One region of the Aedoeadaptatus ivorii genome, then DNA from elsewhere that is predicted to be linked to it. Evidence: predicted binding sites of a transcription regulator. Region 1 holds the regulator's gene; the other holds the start of a gene.
The links. Region 1 encodes HrcA, which represses chaperone genes, less so after heat shock. Its sites were predicted from a motif close to ATTAGCACTCNATANTATNGAGTGCTAAT; they were not measured.
Positions count from the first base shown of each region.

Region 2: a site for HrcA is predicted at 3,247-3,275, ahead of QO008_RS03810 (co-chaperone GroES). Genes of this name have one in related genera too.

Region 1 covers NZ_JAUSWF010000001.1:32,120-37,104, forward strand. The annotation lists gene lepA (translation elongation factor 4) at 1-419, shown strand, start outside; gene hemW (radical SAM family heme chaperone HemW) at 466-1,608, shown strand; gene hrcA (heat-inducible transcriptional repressor HrcA) at 1,719-2,741, shown strand; gene grpE (nucleotide exchange factor GrpE) at 2,756-3,298, shown strand; gene dnaK (molecular chaperone DnaK) at 3,341-4,985, shown strand, end outside.
Region 2 covers NZ_JAUSWF010000004.1:71,919-76,903, forward strand. The annotation lists gene cysS (cysteine--tRNA ligase) at 1-107, opposite strand, end outside; gene QO008_RS03800 (hypothetical protein) at 128-1,135, opposite strand; gene groL (chaperonin GroEL) at 1,265-2,896, opposite strand; gene QO008_RS03810 (co-chaperone GroES) at 2,945-3,226, opposite strand; gene nrdD (anaerobic ribonucleoside-triphosphate reductase) at 3,577-4,985, shown strand, end outside.

The DNA.
Region 1 (4,985 bases):
GCCGAACCCGGGGCTATGCTTCCTACGACTACGAGCTGATCGGCTACGAACAGGGCGATTTGGTCAAGATGGACATCCTGATCAATGGCGAATTGGTCGATGCCTTTTCTTTGATCGTGCACCGGGAGAAGGCGTACGAGCGCGGCAGAAAAATCTGCGAGCGCCTCACCGGCGTCATTCCCCGGCATCAATTCGCCGTGCCGATTCAAGCGGCCATCGGCTCCAAGATCATCGCCAGAGAGACCATTCGCGCCGTGCGCAAGGACGTCCTGGCGAAGTGCTACGGGGGAGACATTTCCCGAAAGCGCAAACTGTTGGAAAAGCAAAAGGAAGGAAAAAAGAGAATGCGCTCTATCGGAAACGTAGAAGTGCCTCAGGAAGCCTTCCTCGCGGTATTGAAATACGACGAAGACCAATAAGACGAGCGGATCCTCAGGGTCCGCTTTTTTCATAGGAGAAAACAGTATGCAACCACTGTCCGTATACATTCACATTCCCTTTTGTGCCGCCAAATGCGGCTATTGTGACTTTTATTCCCACCGGCCCCGAGAAGGGGAGGCGGATCGCTATATTCGCGCCCTCAAAAACGAGATTGCGCTCTATCGAAATCTCTTGGACGCGCGGGGCATCTACACGGTCTATATCGGCGGGGGAACGCCGTCGCTATTGGGCACGGATCGACTGCTCGCGGTTTTGGGCGCACTTATGCCGCAAATGGCCGATGCGAAGGAGATAACAATAGAAGGAAATCCCGAAAGTATGCTCGATTTAAATATATCGACGCTGATCGATGCCGGCGTAAATCGCTTCAGCATGGGCGTACAGAGTGCAAGCGACGCGCTTCTTACCCGCATGGGACGCATTCACGACGCCGAGACGGCGATGCGCGCCTTTCGCCACCTAAGGAGCGGGGGCGCCGACAATATCAATCTCGATTTTATCTCCTCGGTGCCGGGGGAGAATGCCGCCGATGTAGAAGCGTCTCTCGCGATGATTCGTGCGCTTCAACCCGAACACGTAAGCCTCTATAGCCTGATTTTGGAAGAAGGCACGCCCTTTTACGAACGGTATTTTGACAGCAGGGATTCGGCCTCCGAAGAACGTGACCGCCTTCATGTGCATGCCTACGCCCGCGGCCTTTCGGAGATGGGCTATGGGCAATACGAAATCTCGAATTTTGCAAAGCCTGGGCGCGAATGCCGCCACAATCTGCACTACTGGGATCTGGGCGAGTATATCGGCATCGGCGCCGCCGCCTGCGGAAATCTGGGGGATACGCGCTATGGCAATCATCGATCGATGCGCGCCTACTTTGCGGCGACAGAGGCGAAAAGATCCCCCAGGGAATATACCGAGCGGCTTATGCCCATCGATCGGGACAACGAATATATCGTCCTGGGGCTTCGAAAAAACGTGGGAATCGCCCTCGATGCCGTGCTTCCCTCCGGCGCCACATTCGGCGCCGCCTATACAACGGAAATCGAAGAGTTTACGAAAAGCGGACTCCTGCATACACACAAAGGGCGCATCGCCCTTACGGACCGGGGACGGGATCTCGCCAATATCGTCGAGCTGGGATTTTTCCGCCTCGAGGAAGACGCAAAGTAGAGAATTTTAGCAATCGGACTTGACAAGTGCTAATAAGGGACCTATACTATAACTGTAAGCGATTAGCACTCATTCGAATCGAGTGCTAAAAACGATGGGGGAAGGAGCATATGGACCAGAGAAAGACGGACATCTTAAATATCATCATCGAGTCCTATATCAGCTCTCCCGTACCCGTCGGCAGCGGTACCATCTCCAAGGAATCCGACCTCAAGATCTCGTCGGCCACCATCCGAAACGAGATGAGCGATTTGGAAGAGATGGGCTTTTTGACGAAGCCCCATACCTCTGCCGGCCGTATTCCTTCGGAAAACGCTTATAGATTTTATGTCGACGAATGGATTTCCGAGATCGGCCATTCCGACGCCCTCGTGGGCCTCTTTCGAGAGGCCATGCCGCCGTCTCTGTTGGGGACGGAGGAATTTTACGAATCGGCGATCGGTGCATTGGCGGATCATACAAAAAGCATCGCATTTATGCTGATGCCCAAGCGGGGCGATCGGACCATAAAATATATGGATCTGATCCCGGTTTCGGAACACCTCGTCATGTTGCTCGTGGTGGGGGACCGAGGCGTGGTCGTTAAGCGACTGCTCCCGGTGGAGTTTCCCGCCGACGAAGAAGAGCTTCGTTATATTCGCGAGGTGTTATCCCGAGCCTTTGTAGGCATTTCTTTTATGGAATTCGACGGCGTGAAATTCGTCTTATCGGGCGGGCTGATCCGCTATGAAGACTTTGTCCTTCGGGTGACGGAGGTACTCTCTCGGGTCGCTTCGGCGGTCGAAGAAGTAGAGGTCATCACCGGCGGCATCAGCAATCTGTTCCGCTATGAGGAATTTCGCGATTCCTTCAAAATCCGATCCCTGTTGGAGTATTTGGGAGAGAAGAGAAATCTCTTGCGGCTTGCGGCGAATATGCCCGACACGCCGAGGATACAATTCATCATCGGCTCCGAAAACAGCGACGAAATCATGCGAGAGTATAGCGTCTCGGGGCAGAGCTATCCCATAAACGACTCTGATTTTGCAAAGGTGGGATTGATCGGTCCTTTGCGTATGAACTATAAAAAATCGGCAGAGGCGCTGGGCGCTTTTACCCAAGCTTTATCCGAGAGACTTTGGAAAGAACGTTGAGGTGGAATGTGGTAGTGGAAAATAACGAACAAAAACCCGTAAATCCGGACGAGACCCCCGAAGAGGAGCGCCGTCCGGAAGAAGAAGCACAGCGGGAAGAGGACTCCCGCGAAGCGGAGGTCGAACAGATCGAAAAGGAAAAATACGACGAGCTGGAAGACCGCTATATTCGCCTTCAGGCGGATTACAGCAACTTCCGGCGCCGCAGCACCGAACAAAGCGTTCGGCTCCGCGAAATGGGCATGGAAAAACTCGCCCTGGACATCCTGCCGGTGCTCGACAATTTTGAACGGGCGCTGGAGACGGAAGACGTGGGCGATGAAAAGTTTTACGAAGGCATGGCAATGATCGCCGACCAGTTCCGAAAAGAACTGGAGAAAAACGAGATCGTTGAGATCGACGCGTTGCATGCGCCCTTCGACCCCAATCTGCACCACGCCGTTATGCTCGAAGAAAAGGAGGGCGTGGAACCCGACGTGGTCGTGGAGGTGCTCCAAAAGGGGTATACCCTCAAAGAACGTGTCATCCGACCGGCCATGGTCAAGGTCTCGAAATAAGCATAGAGTAAGCGCAACTATATATATTCAGGAGGAAACAGAATGGCAAAAATTATCGGTATCGACTTAGGAACCACCAACTCCGCAGTGGCGGTAATGGAAGGTGGACAGTCCACGATCATCCCCAATATCGAAGGAAACCGTACGACCCCTTCGATCGTGGCATTTACCAAGGACGGCGAAAGATTGGTAGGGGAAACGGCAAAGCGGCAAGCCATCACCAACCCCGACAGAACCATCGCATCCATTAAGCGCCACATGGGTACGGACCACAAGGTCACCATCGACGGCAAGGATTACTCGCCCCAGGAAATCTCCGCGATGATCCTGCAAAAGCTGAAATCCGACGCCGAAAGCTATCTCGGTGAAACCATCACCGAAGCGGTTATCACCGTACCGGCATACTTTACCGACTCCCAAAGACAAGCGACCAAGGACGCCGGACGGATCGCCGGACTGGATGTAAAGAGAATCGTTAACGAGCCCACCGCGGCTGCCCTCGCCTATGGCGAAGACGAAGACGCGGAATCCAGCACGATTATGATCTACGACTTGGGCGGCGGTACCTTCGACGTATCGATCCTCGAACTCTCCGACGGCGTGTTCGAAGTACAGGCCACCCGCGGCAACAACAAACTCGGCGGCGACGACTTCGACGAGCGGATTATCGACTGGATCGCCGATTCCTTTAAGAAGGAAAACGGAGTCGACCTCAAGGCGGACCGCATGAGTATGCAGCGTCTGAAGGAAGCGGCGGAAAAGGCGAAGAAGGAACTCTCCTCGACCATGAGCACCAATATCAACCTTCCCTTTATCACCGCGACCGCCGAAGGACCGCTGCACTTGAACATGGACCTGACCCGTGCGAAGTTCGAAGAGCTCACCGCGGATCTCGTCAAAAAAACCGAAGAGCCCGTACTCTCCGCACTAAAAGACGCGGGCCTCAGCGCATCGGAAATCGACAAAGTCCTCTTGGTCGGCGGTTCTACCCGAATCCCCGCCGTACAGGCACTCGTTAAGAAGCTCACCGGTAAGGATCCCCAAAAGGACATCAACCCCGACGAATGCGTGGCCTTGGGCGCCGCCATCCAAGCGGGCGTATTGAGTGGCGACGTAAAGGACCTCTTGCTCCTCGACGTTACCCCCCTCTCTTTGGGTATCGAAACCATGGGACAGGTAACCACGCGTTTGATCGAACGCAATACCACCATTCCCACCAAGAAGAGCCAAATCTTTACCACCGCTGCCGATAACCAAACCAGCGTAGACATCCACGTACTGCAAGGGGAACGCCAAATGGCGAGCGACAACGTCACCTTGGGTCGTTTCCAACTGGACGGCATTGCGCCGGCACGCCGCGGCGTACCCCAAATCGAAGTCACCTTCGACATCGACGCCAACGGCATCGTAAATGTTTCGGCGAAGGACTTGGGTACCGGCAAGGAACAACACATCACCATCACCTCTTCGTCCAACCTGACGGAAGACGAAATCGAAGAAAAGGTCCGCGAAGCGGAAATCCACGCAGAAGATGACAAGAAGAAGAAGGAATCCATCGAAGTGAAAAACAACGCCGATTCCGTCATCTACGCATCCGAATCCGCATTGAAGGACGTAGAAGGTAAGATTTCCGAAGACGACAAGAAGAAGGTCGAAGCGGCCATCGAAGATCTGAAATCTGTCAAGG
Region 2 (4,985 bases), on a different contig from region 1:
TGGATAAAGTTATAGACCGTGGGTCCGCAGTTATACATGCGAACGGCATTCTCCTCCAATGGCACGAATTCTTCTTTAGTTCTCGTCAGGGAATTGAATAATTTCACGGTATCGTCCTTTCTTGCCTCTAGCGGTAGTAATAGCTTCCGTTTTCTAATTTGTCGCGAATGGCCGAGAAGATGCTCCCCAAGTCCTTGTCCTTGACAAAGAGCACTTCCAGATCGCGCTTTTTGACGCCGTCGCGAATCCGCGCCACATCCGAGGGGCGCACGGCATCGAGATATACCAGCACCAGATCCGCCCCGTCCATGTTGCGCTCTACGCTTCTCGGCTGGGTCAAATCCTCCACGTGGATCACATCTCCGCCCGCATCGAGCATGGCCTTTACGTGGCGGGAGATCTCTTCGCCGCCGCCGAATACGGTGATCTGCGCGTTTCGTATAAAGCCCGCGTCCTCTTGGTCCAAGGGCTCGTTGTTGTCGAATTCGGTGAGCACATTGTCACTGTCCAGATTATGTTTCCAAATTACCTTGCCGTTTAAGGGGTCCTTCTTCCAATAGGCGTAGTCGACGATATCCCCTTCGGACACATTCAAATTGCCGAGCAGATCGTGCTCGAGGTCGATCCGCATTTCGCCGTCTTCCCCTTCGCCCAAAATATACAGGCCCGGGTAGCCGTAGTCGTATTGCACTTGGGCGTAGCGGATGACGCGGCGCTCTGTATCGGCATCGCCGTCGAATTTGCGTACGAGTTCGTAGTTGTAGATGGTCTTTGTACGGCCGTTAGAAAACAGCTTTCTCGCCACGGTGGCGCACACCTCGTCGCCTTCGCCGATATTTTGCAGGCGCAGGATCTTTTCGGGAATAAAGACCTTTCTTTCGCCCACGACGCCGCCGCCCAGCCGCAGGTGGACGCTGCCTTGGTAGGAATCACCCTCTTCGGATTCTTCTTTACGGGGTTCTTCCGTCTCCCAGGGGGAGGGGGCGAAACTTTCGTCGATTTCGTAGAGGAGCTCCAAGAGCTCGAAGTATTTTTCCCAGCGATTGCGGAATTCGTAGAGATTTTCCGCCTCCAGGGCGTCGATACAGGCTTTCATGTCTTTTTTAATTTCATTAACGATATATTTTTTATTCATAGTATCTCCTATTCTTTTCGCCTATCTTTGTTCATTCTATCACTTTTTACCCCTTTCGACTACATGATAAGAGCCTGCATTCTCTGTATAAAAAAAGAGCGGATCGCTCCGCTCTTTTTCTTTCTTGTTTTACATCATGCCCATGCCGCCGCCCATGCCGGCTGCCGCGCCCAGATCGGGCATGTCTTCTTTGATATTGGCGATGGCCGCCTCGGTGGTGAGGAGCATCGAGGAGACGCTGGCTGCGTTTTGCAGCGCGCTTCGGGTAACCTTGGTGGGGTCTACGATGCCCGCTTCGATCATATCCACGTATTCGGCCTTGTAGGCGTCGTAGCCGATGCCGTCGCGTTCGCCCTTGACGCGATCGACGATGACGGATCCTTCTACGCCGGCGTTTTCCGCGATTTGACGCAGGGGTTCTTCCAATGCGCGTAGGATAATCGTCATGCCGGTCTTTTCGTCGCCTTCGGCGTCTTCTGCCAAGGCTTCTACGCCCTTGATGCAGTCGACGAGGACGACCCCGCCGCCGGGGACGATGCCTTCTTCGACCGCCGCGCGGGTGGCCGCCAAGGCGTCTTCAATGCGGAGCTTGCGCTCTTTCAGTTCCACTTCGGTGGCCGCACCCACTTGGATCACGGCGACGCCGCCGGACAGTTTTGCCAAGCGCTCTTGCAGTTTTTCGCGGTCGAATTCGCTTTCGGTCTCTGCGATTTGTGCGCGAATTTCTTCGACGCGTCCGTCGATGGCCGCCTTTTCGCCGGCGCCGCTGACGATGACGGTCTTGTCCTTTTCGACGCGAACCTTTTGTGCGCGTCCCAGCATATCGACGGTGGCTTCCTTGAGGTCATAGCCCAAATCTTCGGTGATGACCGTGCCGCCGGTTAGGATGGCGATGTCTTGCAGCATGTCCTTTCTGCGGTCGCCGTAGCCGGGCGCCTTGACGCCGACGACATTTAAGGTGCCGCGGAGTTTGTTTACGACCAAGGTCGCCATGGCTTCGCCTTCGATGTCGTCTGCGATTAAGAGGACGGGACGGGATTCTTGAAGGATTTGTTCCAATACGGGGAGGAGGTCTTGAATATTGGAGATCTTCTTATCCGTAATGAGAATATAGGGATCGTCGAGTTCCGCCACGCGCTTTTCGGTGTCGGTGACCATATAGGGGCTTACATAGCCGCGGTCGAATTGCATCCCTTCGACGACGTCGAGTTTGGTGCCCATGGAACGGCTTTCTTCGACGGTGATGACGCCGTCTTTTCCGACCTTTTCCATGGCTTCGGCGATCAGCTTGCCGATGGTCTCATCGGCCGCGGAGATGGCGGCGACATTGGCGATGGCCGCGGAATTGTCCACGGGAACGGAGAACTTCTTCAAGTCTTCGACAATGGTTTCTACCGCCTTTTGGATGCCTTTTTGGAGCACCATGGGATTGGCGCCGGCGGCGAGGTTCTTCAAGCCTTCGCGGATGATCGCCTGTGCCAGTACCGTCGCGGTGGTGGTGCCGTCGCCGGCCACGTCGTTGGTCTTGGTGGCGACTTCTTTGACCAGTTGTGCCCCCATGTTTTCGAAGCGGTCTTCGAATTCCACTTCGCGGGCGATGGTCACGCCGTCATTGGTGATCAAAGGCGCGCCGAATTCCTTGTCCAAAACGACGTTTCTGCCCTTGGGCCCCAAGGTGACTTTTACGGTGTCGGCGAGTTTATTGATGCCCGATACGAGATTTTGTCTCGCTTCGGAACCGAACTGAATATCTTTAGCCATAATTCCTCCTGTATTTGTGCTCGTTTGTCGCTGTGTCTTTCGATCCGATTAGCTTAAAGAAGCCAACAGATCCTGATATTTAATGACGATGACGCTTTCGCCGTCGATTTCTACTTCGTTGCCGGCGTATTTGCTGTAAATGACCTTATCGCCTTCCTTCAAATCGCAGTGGATTTCTTCGGAATTTTTCAGCTCTTCGCTGACGGCGATAACGGTGGCCACATTGGATTCTTCCTTTGCGGAATCCGGCAATACGATGCCGCCGGCGGTCACGTTTTCTTTTTCTATTTTTTGAATGACGACGCGCTCGCCTAAGGGTTTAATGTTCATACAGACCTCCTGAAAATCTTATTAGCACTTGCAGTCATGGAGTGCTAGCCTTCTCCTATATAATACCACATTTTTGTTGCTTGTAAACCGCTCCTCGGGCAAAAAAATTTGTCCCGCTAGAAAGCGCCGCCTGTGGCGGATCGCGGGCCGATGGATACAACTATGTATGTGTTTTGCCGCCTTCCATGCTTTATTGTTCCCCTTTCCTCCTATATACTAGGGGTACTTGTCCCCTCCCCGGGACGAGTTCTGTTTACACCGTCCGCGGCCCTCAACACCCGCGGGCATTCCGGATATAGTGATCGGAACGCAATCTGCCTCTGAATCATACCGGAAAGGAAGTTTTATAGATGCGCAATCTGACCATCGTAAAACGAGACGGTCGCATCACCGGATTCGACCGCGAAAAAATCGTCGTCGCCATCGAAAAGGCCATGCACTCCCCCACGGGGTACTTTGTGCCGGGCCAGGGCGAGGACATTGCAAGAGAAATCGAAGACGAGATTCTGGACGGAAATTTGGAATCCACCGTCTATCAGGTGGAACGACGGGTCTTCGAAAAGCTAATCGAAAAATCCAATATCACCACGGCAAAAGCGTACGAGAGCTACCGCTCGGTACAGTCCTTTAAGCGCGAAACCAACTCGACGGACCGCTCGATCATCGGGCTGTTGACCTATTCCGAAAAGGACATTATGGACGAAAACTCCAACAAAAACGCCGTGGTGGTCTCCACCCAACGGGATCTGATCGCAGGCGAGGTGTCCAAGGACATCACCCGGCGTAGGATCCTGCCCGCGGACATCGTCACCGCCCACGATTCCGGGGCCATTCACGTCCACGATATGGACTATTTTATTCAGCCCATGTTCAACTGCTGTCTGATCAATCTGCGGGATATGCTGAAAAACGGCACCGTCGTGAACGGCAAAATGATCGAATCCCCCAAGAGCTTTCAGACCGCCTGTACCATCACCACCCAAATCATCGCCCAGGTGGCATCGGGCCAATTCGGCGGCCAGTCCATCAACGGAATCGACCGCATCCTCGCGCCCTATGTGCGCCGTTCTTTCGAGAAGTATTTGCGCGCGGCGATCGAGGAACAGACGGAGATCTACGGCATGGACGCGCCGGATGTCGAAAAGGCGGAGGCGGTGGCGTGGCGCCGCACCAAGCGCGAGATCAAAAGCGGGGTACAGACCATTCAGTACCAGATCAACACGCTGATGACCACCAACGGCCAGGCGCCCTTTGTGACCTTGTTTATGTACTGTAAGCCCGAGGACGAATACGCCTACGAGGCCGCTTTGATTACCGAAGAGATCCTGCGCCAGCGGATCGAGGGCATCAAAAACAAGGACGGGGTACACGTCACCCCCGCCTTCCCCAAGCTGATCTATGTCTTGGACGAACACAATATGTACGAAGACAGCCCCTACTACTACCTTACCCGCCTGGCGGCGGAGTGTACGGCAAAGCGCATGTATCCGGACTATATTTCCGCCAAAAAGATGCAGGAAATCTACGAAGGCAATGTGTTTTCGCCCATGGGCTGCCGCTCGTTCCTCTCTCCCTGGAAGAACGCAGACGGCGAATACGTCTTCGACGGTCGCTTCAATATGGGCGTGGTCAGTTTGAATCTGGCACAGATCGGCATTCTCGCCGCAGGGGATGAAGACGCGTATTTTCGGATTCTCGAAAAGCGCTTAGACATCGCGAAAAAGGCGCTTATGCACCGCTACGACCTCTTAAAGGACGT